Regions from separate parts of the Streptomyces sp. LaBMicrA B280 genome, predicted to be linked through region 1. Evidence: riboswitches for the same ligand, from Rfam matches in the RefSeq annotation. Region 1 holds a riboswitch; the other holds the start of a gene.
What was found. Region 1 has a riboswitch for ZMP and ZTP ahead of ACLF5H_RS32920 (bifunctional 5,10-methylenetetrahydrofolate dehydrogenase/5,10-methenyltetrahydrofolate cyclohydrolase). Riboswitches for the same ligand answer to the same signal wherever they lie in the genome.
Positions count from the first base shown of each region.

Region 2: linked by a shared signal. The riboswitch ahead of ACLF5H_RS03855 (glycine hydroxymethyltransferase) and the one ahead of ACLF5H_RS32920 (bifunctional 5,10-methylenetetrahydrofolate dehydrogenase/5,10-methenyltetrahydrofolate cyclohydrolase) in region 1 are both predicted to bind ZMP and ZTP.

Region 1 covers NZ_JBMJCT010000058.1:307,064-314,245, reverse strand. Annotated here, with positions in the region: gene ACLF5H_RS32935 (xanthine dehydrogenase family protein molybdopterin-binding subunit) at 1-1,640, opposite strand, end outside; gene ACLF5H_RS32930 ((2Fe-2S)-binding protein) at 1,637-2,167, opposite strand; gene ACLF5H_RS32925 (alcohol dehydrogenase catalytic domain-containing protein) at 2,520-3,545, shown strand; gene ACLF5H_RS32920 (bifunctional 5,10-methylenetetrahydrofolate dehydrogenase/5,10-methenyltetrahydrofolate cyclohydrolase) at 3,755-4,615, opposite strand; ZMP/ZTP riboswitch at 4,642-4,721, opposite strand; gene ACLF5H_RS32915 (hypothetical protein) at 4,799-5,095, opposite strand; gene ACLF5H_RS32910 (nuclear transport factor 2 family protein) at 5,083-5,448, opposite strand; gene ACLF5H_RS32905 (hypothetical protein) at 5,620-5,925, shown strand; gene ACLF5H_RS32900 (acyltransferase domain-containing protein) at 5,935-6,717, opposite strand; gene ACLF5H_RS32895 (S-(hydroxymethyl)mycothiol dehydrogenase) at 7,004-7,182, shown strand, end outside.
Region 2 covers NZ_JBMJCT010000004.1:69,320-76,501, reverse strand. Annotated here, with positions in the region: gene ACLF5H_RS03870 (decaprenylphospho-beta-D-erythro-pentofuranosid-2-ulose 2-reductase) at 1-151, shown strand, start outside; gene ACLF5H_RS03865 (2'-5' RNA ligase family protein) at 168-752, opposite strand; gene trpS (tryptophan--tRNA ligase) at 967-1,983, opposite strand; gene ACLF5H_RS03855 (glycine hydroxymethyltransferase) at 2,099-3,547, opposite strand; ZMP/ZTP riboswitch at 3,581-3,669, opposite strand; gene ACLF5H_RS03850 (glutathionylspermidine synthase family protein) at 3,742-4,926, opposite strand; gene ACLF5H_RS03845 (hypothetical protein) at 4,940-5,320, opposite strand; gene ACLF5H_RS03840 (DMT family transporter) at 5,449-6,282, shown strand; gene ACLF5H_RS03835 (helix-turn-helix domain-containing protein) at 7,068-7,182, shown strand, end outside.

The sequences.
Region 1 (7,182 bases):
ATGCCCTGCGGACAGGACCTGGTGTCGCCGTGCAGCACCTCGACGTCCTCGAACGGCACCCCGAGGACGTCCGCCGCGATCTGGCTCCAGCAGGTCTCGTGGCCCTGTCCGTGCGGGCTGGTCCCGGTGACCACCTCGACCTTGCCGGTGGGCAGCATCCGGATGCTCGCCGCCTCCCAGCCGCCCGCGCCGTACCTGAGGTCGCGCAGCACCCGGCTCGGCGCCAGGCCGCACATCTCCGTGAACGTCGACACGCCGATCCCGAGGCGCACCGGATCGCCGCGCCCGGCGCGCTCGCGCTGCTCGGCGCGCAGCGCGTCGTAGCCGAACAGGGCGAGCGCCTTCGCGGTCGCCGCCTCGTAGTCGCCGCTGTCGTAGGTCAGTCCGGCGATGGTGGTGTACGGGAACTCCTCGTGCCGGATCCAGTTGCGGCGCCGCAACTCCACCGGGTCCAGGCCCAGTTCGGCGGCCAGCTCGTCCATGATCCGCTCGATGGCGAACGTGGCCTCCGGACGGCCGGCGCCCCGGTAGGCGTCGGTGGGGGTGCGGGTGGTGAAGACGCCGGTGCAGGTGAACTCGTAGGAGTCCATCTTGTAGATCGCCGGGTACATGAACGCGCCCAGGATCGGGATGCCCGGGGTCACCAGCATCAGATAGGCGCCCATGTCCGCGAGCAGGTCCACCTTCAGGCCGAGCAGCCGGCCCTCCCGGGTGGCCGCGACCTCGATGTCCTGGATCATGCCGCGCCCGTGGTGGGTGGCGAGGTGGCCCTCGGACCGTGACTCGGTCCATTTCACCGGCCGTCCCAGCCTGCGGGCGACCGCGAGGGCCAGCACCTCCTCGCCGTACACCTGCAGTTTGGAGCCGAAGCCGCCGCCGACGTCCGGGGCGATCACCCGCAGCTTGTGCTCGGGGATGCCGGTGACCGTCGCGAGCATGATCCGCAGGATGTGCGGGATCTGGGTGGCCGAGTACACGGTGTACTCGCCGGACGCGGCCAGCGGGGTGACCACGACCGCGCGCGGCTCCATCGCGTCGGGGATGAGCCGCTGCTGGTGGTAGCGCCGCCTGACCGTCACCTCGGCGCGTTCGCGGACCGCCTCGAAGCTCTCGCCGGTGGCCAGCGGCCAGGTGTAGCAGCGGTTGGTGCCCTTGTCGGAGTGGACCAGCGGGGCGCCCTCGGCGAGCGCGTCCTCCAGGTCGAGGACCGGCGGCAGCGGCTCGTAGTCGACCTCGATCGCCTCCAGCGCGTCGGCCGCCGCGTACCGGTCGCGGGCCACGACGACGGCCACCGGGTCGCCCGCGTAGCGGACCTCGTCCACCGCGATCGGCGGATGGCCGGGCAGCACGATGTCCTCGGTCACCGGCCACGCGCAGGGCAGCGAGCCGAGCCCCTCGGCGAGGTCCGCGCCGCTGAACGCCGCGAGGACACCGGGGCGTTCGAGCGCGGGGGCGACATCGACGCGGGTGATGCGGGCGTGCGCCATCGGGCTGCGCAGCACGGCCAGGTGCAGCATCCCGGCGACCTGGATGTTGTCGGTCCAGGTGGTCTGGCCGGTGATCAGCCGGGCGTCCTCCTTGCGCAGCCGGGACCGGCCGACCTCCCGCCCGGCCTCGCCCGCCACGGCCTGCTCGGTCATGCCCCGACCTCCTCGGTGACCTGCGCCCCCGAGGCGTCCCACGCGTGATCGCCGGAGCCGGGGCCGTCCGGCCCTCCGGCGGCGGCGAGCACCGCGCGCACGATGTTCTGGTAGCCGGTGCAGCGGCAGAGGTTCCCCTCCAGGGCGCCGCGCACCTCCTCGGCGGTGGGGTGCGGGTTCTCCCGCAGGAGATCGCGCGCCGCCATGATCATGCCGGGGGTGCAGTAGCCGCACTGGAGTCCGTGCTGCTCGTGGAAGGCGCGCTGGAGCGGTGTCCACTCGCCGTCCTTCGCAAGGCCCTGCACGGTCGTCACCGCGCAGCCGTCCGCCTGGACGGCCAGCACCGAGCAGCTCTTGGCGGTCGCGCCGTCCAGGTCGACGGTGCACGCCCCGCAGTTGGAGGTGTCGCAGCCGATCGGGGTGCCGGTCAGGCCGAGACGGTCACGCAGGTAGTGGACGAGGAGCAGCCGCGGCTCCACGTCGTCCTCGTAGGTCGTGCCGTCCACGTTCACCGTGATGTGCGTCATGCGCCCTCCAGACCGTGCGGGCAGGAGCGGAGATCAGCCGGTCCGGCGTGATGTAGGTCACTCTATGGCCGGGGTGTGGACCCGGCGAGCGCTGAGGCGGCCGGTTTGTTGAGCGTTGATCCATTACTGGAGGGGGAGCGTATTACCGCACTGAACGTGATCGGCCGACACGCTGCGTCACGACGAATCGAAGCCGTTCGGCGCGCGCGATCGCGCGGGAACTGGTCTGCTGGTCGGGGGCGGACCGCCGTACCGGCCCGTTCGGGAGAGCGGCGTCCGGCACCACCGCTCGGCCGTATCGCCCACGCTCGTATCCCCTTCTCAGGAGAGACCCCCTTCTCAGGAGAGATCCATGAGTAGCTATCGAGTCGCCCAAGTGCCCGCCGCGAACGGCACGTTCGAGGTGGTCGAGCGCGAGGTGCCGCGGCCGGGGCCCGGCCATGTGCGGATCGCCGTCGAGGCGTGCGGCGTCTGCCACAGCGACGCGCTGTTCGTCAGCGCGGCGGTGCCGGGCATCACCTTCCCCGAGGTGCCCGGACATGAGATCGCCGGGCGGATCGCGGAGCTGGGCGAGGGGGCGGGGGAGCGTGGCTGGCAGGTCGGCGACCGGGTGGCCGTGGGCTGGTTCGGCGGCAGCTGCGGCCACTGCCGGGCCTGCCGCGAGGGCGACTTCATCGTGTGCGAGAGCCTCAAGGTGCCGGGCTGGGCCTACGACGGCGGCTTCGGCGAGCAGGTGATCGCACCCGTCGACGCCCTGGCCCGGATCCCCGACGCGCTCGCCGCGAGCGACGCGGGACCGCTGGCCTGTGCCGGTGTGACCACGTTCAACGGACTGCGGCGCAGCGCGGGGCGCCCCGGCGACCTGGTCGCGGTGCTCGGCCTGGGCGGCCTCGGGCACCTGGGTGTGCAGTACGCGGTCGCGATGGGCTTCGAGACGGTCGCGATCGCCCGGGGCCCCCAGAAGGCGGAATTCGCCAAGCAGCTCGGCGCCCACCACTATGTCGACAGCACCGCCGCCACTCCGGTCGCCGAGGCGCTGCGGTCCCTCGGCGGCGCCAAGGTCGTCCTCGCCACCGCCGGCAACTCCGAGGCCATCTCCGCCACCGTGGACGGCCTGAGCCACCGCGGTGAACTGGTCGTCATCGGCGCGGACATCGCCCCCCTCGACATCAACCCCAACCAGCTCCTCATGGCCGCCCGCGTGGTCCGGGGCCACCCCTCCGGGACCTCGCAGGACGTCGAGGACACCATGGCGTTCAGCGTCCTGCACGGCATCCGCCCGATGACGGAGAAGGTTCCGCTGACGGAGGCGGACGCGGCGTACCGGAAGATGATGTCGGGCGGCGCGAGGTTCAGGATGGTGCTGACGGAGGGGTGAGCGGGGGAGCGTGGAGGCGGGGGCGTGCGCACACGTCCGGGCGGACCCGGCCGACTTCCGCCGTACGCGACCGACTTCCGCCGTACGCGACCGACTTGCGTCGTGCGCTGACGACTTGCGTCGTGCGTGGTCAACTCCCGCCGTGTGCGCCCGAGTACGACCGGCACGGCGGGAGTTGACCGCTCTGCCCCGCCCCCCGTCCTCCGTCGTCAGGCCGCCTTGAGCCCTCCGGCGGCAGCCCCCGCCGCCGTCACCGTCTGCTCCAGCAGCGTGGCGATCGTCATCGGGCCGACGCCGCCCGGGACCGGGGTGATCAGGGAGGCCCGCTCGACGGCCGAGTCGAAGTCGACGTCGCCCACGTTCCCGGCGTTGTAGCCGGCGTCGATCACGACCGCGCCGGGCTTGATGTCCTGGCCCCGCAGCAGCCGGGGGCGGCCGACCGCGGCGACGACGATGTCCGCCTCGCGGACCGCCGCCGACAGATCTCGGGTACGCGAGTGGCAGTACGTCACCGTCGCGTCCCTGGCCAGCAGCAGCATGCCCACCGGCTTGCCGAGGATCGCGCTGCGGCCCACCACCACGGCCCGCTTCCCGGCCGGCTCGACGCCGTACTCGTCCAGCAGCCGCAGGATGCCGCCCGGCGTGCAGGACACGAAGCCCGGCAGGCCGAAGCTCATCGTGGCGAAGGAGGCGAAGGTGACCCCGTCGACGTCCTTCTCGGGCGCGATCGCCTCGAACGCGGCCCGCTCGTCGACGTGATCGCCCACCGGATGCTGGAGCAGGATCCCGTGCACCGCCGGATCGGCCGACAACTCCCGCAGCGTGCCCACCAGTTCGGCGGTGGACGTGCTCGCGGGCAGGGCCACGTGCCGGGAGGCGACACCGGCCTCGCGGCAGCGGTTCTGCTTCATCCGTACGTACGTCACGGACGCCGGGTCCTCGCCGACCAGCACGGTCGCGAGACAGGGCACCACACCGGTGCGCGCGGTGAGTTCGGCCGCCCGGCGCGCGGTGTCCTCGACGATGCGGCGGGCGAGGGCGGTTCCGTCCATGAGACGGGCCTGGGTCATGCGGCACACTCCTGAGCTGGATCGATGTCTTTCGCCCAGGCGCGCGGCAACCATGCGGACCGCTCCCCGGTGGTACTCCACCTCAGCGCCAGTCACGGCCCGCGCACAGCGTAACCGAGGCGCGTACGGGGCCGGGGAGCGGGCGCGATCCGGCCCGCGCCGCACGCGCACCGCCCGGAAGGCTCACCGCGTCCGGCCGCGCCGTACCCGTGGCACCCGTGGCACCCTCGGCACCCGTGGCAGCCGCGACGCACGCGGCACCGCCGCCGGGGGACGTCCGCGCACCGCCTTCAGGACCGACCGCAGCACCGCGCCCGTCACCGGCGCGCCCGCCGCGGAGACCGTCACCGGCGCGCCCGCCGCGGAGACCGGCCCGCGGCGCCGGGGCCGCGCCCGGCCCACCACCGCGCGGGCCGAGAAGGTCCAGGTCAGCCGGGAGCTGACCTGGATCCGCGCGAACCTCCTGCCTACTCGTCCCATGCCTGGATCAGAATCTGCTCGGCGATCTTCCCGTCCCGCAGGGTGATCATGGATTCGGCGAGGACGCGGGTGCCGTCCCCGTACTGGCAGGACTCGGTGAACGCGGCGTGGTCGCCCTGCACCACGCACCGGTCCAACTTGTGGATCATGTCGCGGCGGTAGACGTCGTCGAGCATCTCGGCGATCTCGCCGCGGCCGTGCAGGATCCTGGGGTGGCTCGGCTGGGTGTTGCGGTCGATGACGCGGATCTCCGCGTCGTCCGCGTACAGGGACAGCAGGGTGTTCCCGGTGTTCCCCTCGATGCCCCGGCGCAGTGCCTCGGTGTCGAAGGCGGAGCCTGTCGCGGTGCCCATGGTGACCTCCTTCAAGGGCTCGCGGTCCGGCGCGCGGCGGACCGTACGGACCCGTCTTCGAGCGTCCCGCGCCCCGGCGGCCTCGGCAAGCGCACGGGGCGCGCTCCGCCTCACGAGTGAGCGCGGGTCGCCGCCCGTGTCCGGCCGGGGGCCGCCGCCGTTGCTGAGGGCATGATCTCAACACGCCGTATCGTCGCCGTCCTCGGACTCGCCGCCGGGGTCACGGGCCTGGCCGCACCCCTCGCGAGCGCGGCCGACGCGAGCGCCTCGCACACCGGGCGGATCAACCCGATGACCGTGCTCGACTCGCTCACCGCCGGCGACATCCCCGCCGAGCAGCGGGCCCAGCTGCCCACGGCCTCCCAGCAGCTGAAGGCCCTGAACCAGGTCAGCCAGCTGAACCAGCTCAGCGAACTCCACCAGGTCACCGACATCGTGGCGCCGGTGACCGGCCTGCTCCCGGCCGTGGGGGCCTGAGCCGACGCGTCACGCCGGGGCTCCGCGCAGCCGTGTGCCGCCGCCCGTGTCCAGCTCCGCCCAGTCCCGGGCCACGGCGTACGCCGAGCCGGGGGCCGGGGCGGCGCCGGGCGGCAGGTCCTCGGCCAGCGCGCGGGTCAGGGTGTCCGCCGGGCCCAGCTCCAGCCAGGTCCGCACCCCGTCCCGGTGCAGCAGGGCGGCCACGTCCGCGAACCGCCGGGTCCCCGGGCCCGGCAGCCAGAACCCCGGCTCGGCGGTCTCGACGCCGACCGGGCGGGCGGTGACGTCGGAGACGAGGGGGAGCCGCGGCGGGCAGGGGTGCAGCGTGGCGAGCGTACGGCCGTAGGCGGTGAGCAGCGCCTGCGGGGCCGCCTCGCCCAGAGCGCCGTCCAGCAGCCGGGCCAGGGTGCCGACCGCGTGGCAGCCGTCCGCGAGCGAGAAGACCCCGGCGGCGTACGCGGCGGCCATCCGCCCGGCCCCGTGCCCGAACAGCACATCAGGGCGGGCGCCCCAGCTCCGCAGCAGCCGGTACTGCGCCACCTGGAGCGCGAAGAGCGCCGGTCCGGCGTACGACGACCGGCCCAGCAGCGTCGCCGTCCGGGTGCCGGGCGTCGCGAACATCACGCATTTCAAGGGCAGTTCGAGATAGGGATCCAGACGCGCGCACAGCTCGTCCAGCGTCTTCGCGAACAGCGGGAAAGCCGCCGCGAGTTCACGTCCCGTTCCAGGGCGCGGCGAGGCACCGGCCGAGAACAGGAATGCGGTACGTCCCTTACGGCCATCAGCGAGCATGCCCCCATGAAGGCACGGTCGGGTAAGCACCCGGACCGGTCGGGTTCCGGCACCTCGTAAAGGAATCGCCATCATCGAACGTCGTCATTCGATCCGATTCTTGTGCAATTCATAAGCGTTCCTCAGATCAAGCGCTCCCGAGCGTTCCCGAGAGTTCCCGGGTGTCCCAGGGAGCACTCGGGTGCCCCCGGGGGAAAGATCCACGGTCACCGCCGTGGCCCGTCCCGCCGCCCAACGGACGCGCGTAGGGTCTGCACCGTAAGCATTCGATGGAAGGAACCAGAGCATGGCGCAGGAAGTACGCGGCGTGATCGCACCGGGCAAGAACGAGCCCGTACGAGTCGAGACGATCGTGGTGCCGGATCCCGGGCCGGGCGAGGCCGTCGTACGCGTCCAGGCCTGCGGTGTCTGCCACACCGATCTGCACTACAAGCAGGGCGGCATCTCCGACGACTTCCCCTTCCT
Region 2 (7,182 bases), on a different contig from region 1:
GTTCGCCACCACCCCGCAGGCGGTCGCCACCGCGATCGAACTGGGCCTGCGCCGGGGCGCGGAGACGGTGTGGGTGCCGGGGGTGCTGCGGCTGGTGACGGCCGCGCTGCGGCACGCGCCGCGCGCGCTGTTCCGCAGGCTGCCGCTCTAGGCGTTCCAGGACGCGGCTACCGGCTGGCGATGGTCCCGTGGCCGATGTCGGCACGGCCCGCCTGGGGCGGTACGAGGGGGCCGCCGAAGGTGTACTCGCGCAGCTTGCGCCACACCCCGTCCGCGCCCTGTTCGTACAGCGCGAACCCGTTGCACGGCCACTCGGCCTCGAAGTCGGCCAGTTCGGCGAAGGCGCGGTCCATCGCCGCGTCCTCGATGCCGTGCGCCACGGTGACGTGCGGGTGGTAGGGGAACTGGAGCTCGCGGGTGCAGGGCCCGGTGCTCTCGCGGACCCGCTGCTGGAGCCGGCCGCAGTCCTCGGCGCCGCGCACCACCCGGACGTAGACCACCGGGGAGACGGGCCGGAAGGTGCCGGTGCCGTGCAGCCGCATCGGGAACGGGCGGCCGGTGGCGGCCACCTTGACCAGATGGGCCTGTACGGCGGGCAGCGCGGCGCGGTCCACCTCGGTCGGCGGCAGCAGCGTGACATGGGTGGGGATGCCGTAGGCCGCGGCGTCGCCGAAGCCCGCGCGCCGCTCCTGGAGCAGGCTGCCGTGAGGCTCCGGAACCGCGATCGACACGCCGATCGTTACGGTCCCCACGTCGTCTCCTGTCGTCGCGTCCGTCGTCTACTCGGCCGACTCGTACGGGCCTTCGGCTTCGACTGTACGGCCATGGGTGTCCTGTGGGCAGGCGCAACGGAAGTGATGTGCAGCGCTCTGCCCACAGGGACGTGCGAACGGTCGTGCGCCTTCGCGCCGGTTCCGTGCCTCGCGGCGCGGGCCGTGCCGTTCGGTGCTCCGGTCGGTGCTCCGGTCAGTGCTTGGCCGGGAGGAAGCCGACGCGGTCGTACGCCTGCGCGAGGGTCTCGGCGGCGACGGCGCGGGCCTTCTCGGCGCCCTTGGCGAGGAGCGAGTCGAGGGTCTCGGCATCGTCCAGGTACTGCTGGGTGCGCTCCCGGAACGGCGTCACGAACTCGACCATGACCTCGGCGAGGTCGGTCTTGAGCGCGCCGTACATCTTGCCCTCGTACTCCTGCTCCAGCTGGGCGATCGGCGTGCCGGTGAGGACGGAGTAGATGGTGAGCAGGTTGGAGACGCCCGGCTTGGCCTCCGCGTCGTAGCGGATGACGGTGTCGGTGTCGGTGACCGCGCTCTTGACCTTCTTGGCGGTGGTCTTCGGGTCGTCCAGGAGGTTGATCAGGCCCTTCGGCGTGGACGCCGACTTGCTCATCTTGATCGACGGGTCCTGGAGGTCGTAGATCTTCGCCGTCTCCTTGAGGATGTACGGCGCCGGGATGGTGAACGTCTGCCCGAAGCGGCCGTTGAAGCGCTCGGCCAGGTCCCGGGTCAGCTCGATGTGCTGGCGCTGGTCCTCGCCCACCGGCACCTGGTTGGCCTGGTACAGCAGGATGTCCGCGACCTGGAGGACCGGGTAGGTGAACAGGCCGACCGAGGCGCGCTCGGCGCCCTGCTTGGCGGACTTGTCCTTGAACTGGGTCATCCGGCTGGCCTCGCCGAAGCCGGTGAGGCAGTTCATCACCCAGGCCAGCTCGGCGTGCTCGGGCACATGGCTCTGCACGAACAGGGTGCAGCGCTCCGGGTCCAGACCGGCGGCGAGGAGCTGGGCGGCGGCCAGACGGGTGTTGGCCCGCAGCTCCTCGGGGTCCTGGGGCACGGTGATCGCGTGCAGGTCGACGACCATGTAGAAGGCGTCGTGGGTCTCCTGGAGGGACACCCACTGGCGGACGGCGCCGAGGTAGTTGCCGAGGTGGAACGAGCCGGCGGTGGGCTGGATACCGGAGAGCACGCGGGGCTTTTCAGCGGGGGCCATGTCGCCCATTCTCTCATCGGCCGAGGGTGGGATCGGCCCGGGAGGCGGGGGTGGTGCGGAGCCGCGTACCGGACACGGCCCCGCGCCCCCGGGGCATCGCCCCTGACGGCGTTGATCAGCCCAGGTCGACTTCCGGGTACAGCGGGAAGCCCGCGACCAGGTCCGTGGCGCGCTGCGCGATCTCCTCGGAGACCTTCTCGTCCAGGACGTGGGACGCCTTGCTCGGGGCGCCGGACTTGGTGGTGCCCGGTTCGGTGGCCGCGAGGACGCGGTCGATCAGGCCGGCCACCTCGTCCATCTCCGCCGTGCCGAGGCCGCGGGTGGTCAGGGCGGGGGTGCCGATGCGGATGCCGGAGGTGTACCAGGCGCCGTTGGGGTCGGCCGGGATGGCGTTGCGGTTGGTGACGATGCCGGAGTCGAGCAGGGCGGCCTCGGCCTGGCGGCCGGTGAGGCCGTAGGAGCCGCCGACGTCGATCAGGTTGAGGTGGTTGTCGGTGCCGCCGGTGACGAGGGTGGCGCCCCGGCGCATCAGGCCCTCGGCCAGCGCGCGGGCGTTGTCCACGATGCGCTGCGCGTAGTCCTGGAACGCGGGCTGCCTGGCCTCCGCCAGGGCGACCGCCTTGGCGGCCATGACGTGCGGCAGCGGGCCGCCGAGGACCATCGGGCAGCCCCGGTCGACCTGGTCCTTGAGGGAGTCGTCGCACAGCACCATGCCGCCGCGCGGGCCGCGCAGCGACTTGTGGGTGGTGGTGGTGACGATCTGGGCGTGCGGCACCGGGTCGAAGTCGCCGGTGAGGACCTTGCCCGCGACCAGACCGGCGAAGTGGGCCATGTCGACCATGAGGGTCGCGCCGACCTCGTCCGCGATCTCGCGCATGATCCGGAAGTTCACCAGACGGGGGTACGCCGAGTAGCCCGCCACGATGATCAGCGGCTTGAATTCGCGGGCCTGGGCGCGCAGCGCGTCGTAGTCGATGAGGCCGGTCGCGGGGTCGGTGCCGTAGGAGCGCTGGTCGAACATCTTGCCGGAGATGTTCGGGCGGAAGCCGTGGGTGAGGTGGCCGCCGGCGTCCAGGGACATGCCGAGCATCCGCTGGTTGCCGAACGCCTGGCGCAGCTCGGCCCAGTCCGCGTCGGAGAGGTCGTTGACCTGGCGGGCGCCGGTCTTCGCGAGGAAGGGGACCTCGACGCGGTCGGCGAGTACGGCCCAGAAGGCGACGAGGTTGGCGTCGATGCCGGAGTGCGGCTGGACGTAGGCGTGCCGGGCGCCGAAGAGCTCACGGGCGTGCTCGGCGGCCAGGGACTCCACGGTGTCGACATTGCGGCAGCCCGCGTAGAAGCGGCGGCCGACGGTGCCCTCGGCGTACTTGTCGCTGAACCAGTTGCCCATCGCGAGGAGGGTCGCCGGGGAGGCGTAGTTCTCGGAGGCGATCAGCTTGAGCATCGCGCGCTGGTCGGTGACCTCCTGGCCGATGGCGTCGGCGACCCGCGGCTCCACGGCGCGGACCACGTCGAGGGCGGCGCGGAAGGCGGTGGACTCGGTGGACAGGGGCTGCTCTGGCATGGGGACCTCCGGACGGGGTGCGTTTCGGCGTTCACGTTCGGCCCAGGCGCACGGCACTGTTTCCCGCGGGGCCGCTCCCCGATGGTCCGTCCCATCCCAGCGCGCCAGTCACGGCCCGTGGCTCAGCGTACCGGCCGGGCCGCGGGGCGGAGGTCCGGCGTCCACCATGCGGGCGAGGGCGCGGACCGCCCGGCTCAGAGGATGACGTGCGGCAGGAACCGCGCGTATCCGTCGGTGACGGGGCCGGACGACTCGCGGATGCCGAGGCCCGCGGGCTCGCCGTCGATGACCCAGGCGCCGAGCACGACGTGGTTGCCGTCGAAGGCGGGCAGCGGCGCGAGCTCCTGGTAGCAGCAGGGCTCGGGGCGGACGGCGGGCGGGCGGCCCGGCGGGTGCAGGGTGATGCCCTCGCCCTCGCGGCCCAGCAGGGGCTTGGCGGCGTAGCCGCTGGTGGCGGCGAGCTCGCGGGGGCCGTCGAGGTAGGAGGCCAGGAGGTTGGGGTGGCCGGGGTACAGCTCCCACAGGACGGCCAGCAGGGCCTTGTTGCTCAGGAGCATCTTCCAGGCGGGCTCGATCCACAGGGTGCTGCCGGTGCCGCCGCCGTTGTCCAGGGTGTCCAGGACATGGCCGCCGAAGGCGTCGGTGGTGAGCCATTCCCAGGGGTAGAGCTTGAAGAGGGCGCGGATGAACCGCAGCCGGTTGTCCACGAACCGGCCGGAGAGGGTGTCCCAGCCGATCTCCTCCATGGCGAGCCAGTCGGTCTCCAGGCCCGCCTGTTCCGCGGTCTCCTTCAGATAGGCGACCGTCATCAGGTCCTCGCCCAGCTCGTCGGCGGCGGAGTGCGCGAAGTGCAGCGGGCTCCCGGGCGGGAGCAGCGCGGACTGCCTGCGCCAGGACTCCACCAGGCGTTCGTGCAGCGAGTTCCACTGGTCGGCGCCGGGGAAGCGGTCCTCCATCCAGAACCACTGCGGGGAGGCGGCCTCCACCAGGGAGGTGGGGGTGTCGGCGTTGTACTCCAGCAGCTTGGCGGGGCCGGTGCCGTCGTAGCGCAGGTCGAACCGGCCGTAGAAGGAAGGGAGTTCGGCCCGGCGGTGCCAGGACTCGGTGACCGCGGCGGCGACGGCGGGGTCGGTGATGCCGAGGTCGGCGAGGCGGCCGCGCTCCACGAGGTGGCCGGCCGCCGCCAGGCACATGGCGTGCAGTTCGGCGACCGTCTCCTCCAGCGCCTCGATCTCGGGCAGCGAGAAGACGTAGTACGCGCTCTCGTCCCAGTAGGGGCGCAGGCTCCCGTCGGGGTGCCGGGTGAGCGGGTAGATCAGGCCCTGTTCCTCGACGGTGCGCTGCCAGTCGGGGCGGGGGGTGATGGTACGGCGTTCCATACGGCGGTCCCGGTCAGCCGCCGGAGCTGTGCGAGCCGCCGCCGAAGCCGCCGCGGTGCACCCCGCCGGAGCCGGAGCCGTAGTGCGTCGAGGAGTGGTTCGTGGAGTGGCCCGTGGAGTGCCCGGAGCCGCTGCGGGGCTTGGTGAAGGAACCGCCGCTCACCCAGGTGCCCTTCTTCTTGCCGCCGTAGTACCAGGCGCCGTTGACCGCCGACTTGACCGACTTGCAGTTCTTGTCGGAGACGACCTTGTAGCCCTTGGCGTAGGTGTAGCTGCTCTGGTCCACGCAGCGCTTGTCCGGCTGGGACGAGCAGGCGGTGAGCGCGGCGGCCAGCAGTCCGACACCGCCGAGGACGACCGTGCCGGAGCGCAGTCGTCGCCTGGTTTCGGCCATGTTCGTGTCTCCCCCGTGTGCGATGTGCGGTGCGGCAAGCCTAGAGACCGGTATGAGAACCGGCCAAGGGGGGTGAGCATGACAGGGTGGTGGCGGGGCTCCCTTAGAGTCCCTTTGTGCTCTTTGGAATGGTGTGCGCCCTTGGCGCGGCGGTCTGTTTCGGTACCGCGACGGTGTTGCAGGCGGTGGCGGCGAGGCAGGCCGGTCCCGGTGGTGGCGGTGAGGCGGCGCTGCTGCTGCGGGCGTTGCGGCAGTGGCGGTACATCGCCGGGCTCGGGCTGGACGGGCTGGGGTTCCTGTTCCAGATCGTGGCGCTGCGCTCGCTGCCGATCTACGCGGTCGGCGCGGCCCTCGCGGCCAGCCTCGCGGTGACGGCGGTGGTCGCGGCGCGGCTGCTGGACGTGCGGCTGCGCGGTGTGGAGTGGGGCGCGGTGGGCGTGGTGTGCGCCGGGCTCGCGATGCTGGGCCTCGCCTCCGGGCCGGAGGGCGGCGAGGGCGGGTCGGACACGCTGCGGTGGGTGATGCTCGCGGTGGCGGTCGGACTGCTGCTGCTCGGGCTCGCGGGCGGGCGGCTGTCCGGTCCGGCGCGGGGGCTGGTGCTGGGGCTCGGCGCCGGGTGCGGGTTCGGGGTGGTCGAGGTGACGGTGCGGCTGATCGACAGCCTCGCGCCCGTCGACCTGCTCACCAACCCCGCGACGTACGCCCTGGTGATCGGTGGCGGCGCCGCGTTCATCCTCTTGACCTCGGCCCTCCAGCGCGGCTCGGTCACGACGGCGACCGCCGGGATGGTGCTCGGCGAGACGCTCGGCCCCGCCGCGATCGGCGTCGTCTGGCTCGGCGACCGCACCCGCGAGGGCATGGCCTGGCTGGCCGTCCTGGGCTTCGCGGTGGCCGTGGCGGGCGCCCTGGCCCTGGCCCGCTTCGGCGAGGCCCCGGCGACGGAACCGACGCCGGAAAGCTGACGGCCCGGCCCGGCCCGCACGCCGAAGAACACGGACCGGGCGGCGGAAAGCTGAGGGGCCGACCACTTCTCGCCGAGCGAGCAACAGACAGCGGAGGGCCGACGGCCCGGCCACCGGGGGCCCGCCGAGCGGGCCACGCAGGAAGACGACGGACCGGTGACGGAGACCCGCCGGGCAGACCGCGAAACGAGCGACCGCCCAGCGGCAGAGGCCGACGAGCGCGCTGCGGAAGGCTGACGGGCCCATGGCGGAAGCCGCCGAGCAGGCCGCGGAACGAGCAGCCGACCAACGGCGGCGGCGAGCGGCCCGCAGAAGGCTGACGAGCCCGTGGCGCGAGGCCGCCGAGCGCGCCACCCGGAAGGGCGACGGACCGGTGACGCAGACCCGCCGGGCAGACCGCGAAACGAGCAGCCGACCAACAGCGGAAGCCGACGAGCAGGCCGCAGAAAGCTGATGGGCCCGTGGCGGGGGCCGCCGACGAACAAACCGGGCAAGGTCGACGGCCCGGCGTCGAGCGGGCCGTACGAGGCTGGTGGGTCGGGCGGTGGAGATGTCCGGGCAGGTCGCCGGAGAACGGCCAACCGGCGGCGGAAATCAGCGGGTAGGCGACCCGAGCGCCGACGGACCGGCTGCGCCCCCCGCAGCGCAACCGGTCCGGGCACCATCCTGCGGTACTCGCGCCTCCGTGACCAGGAGCCGCTTTTTCCGGAACCGGAATTTCAGGAACGTAGACTTCCGTTATTTGTCGGGCCGGTGCGGCGCACCGCGCCGAGAGGGAGTCGGGGATGGACAGGGAAGCCCTGCGGTCGCTGCTGCGGCACAAGCGCTCGCTGATCGACCCCAGCGAACTGGGCTGGCCCCGCCGCACCGGTCGCGGCCGCCGGTCCGCCGGGCTCTCCC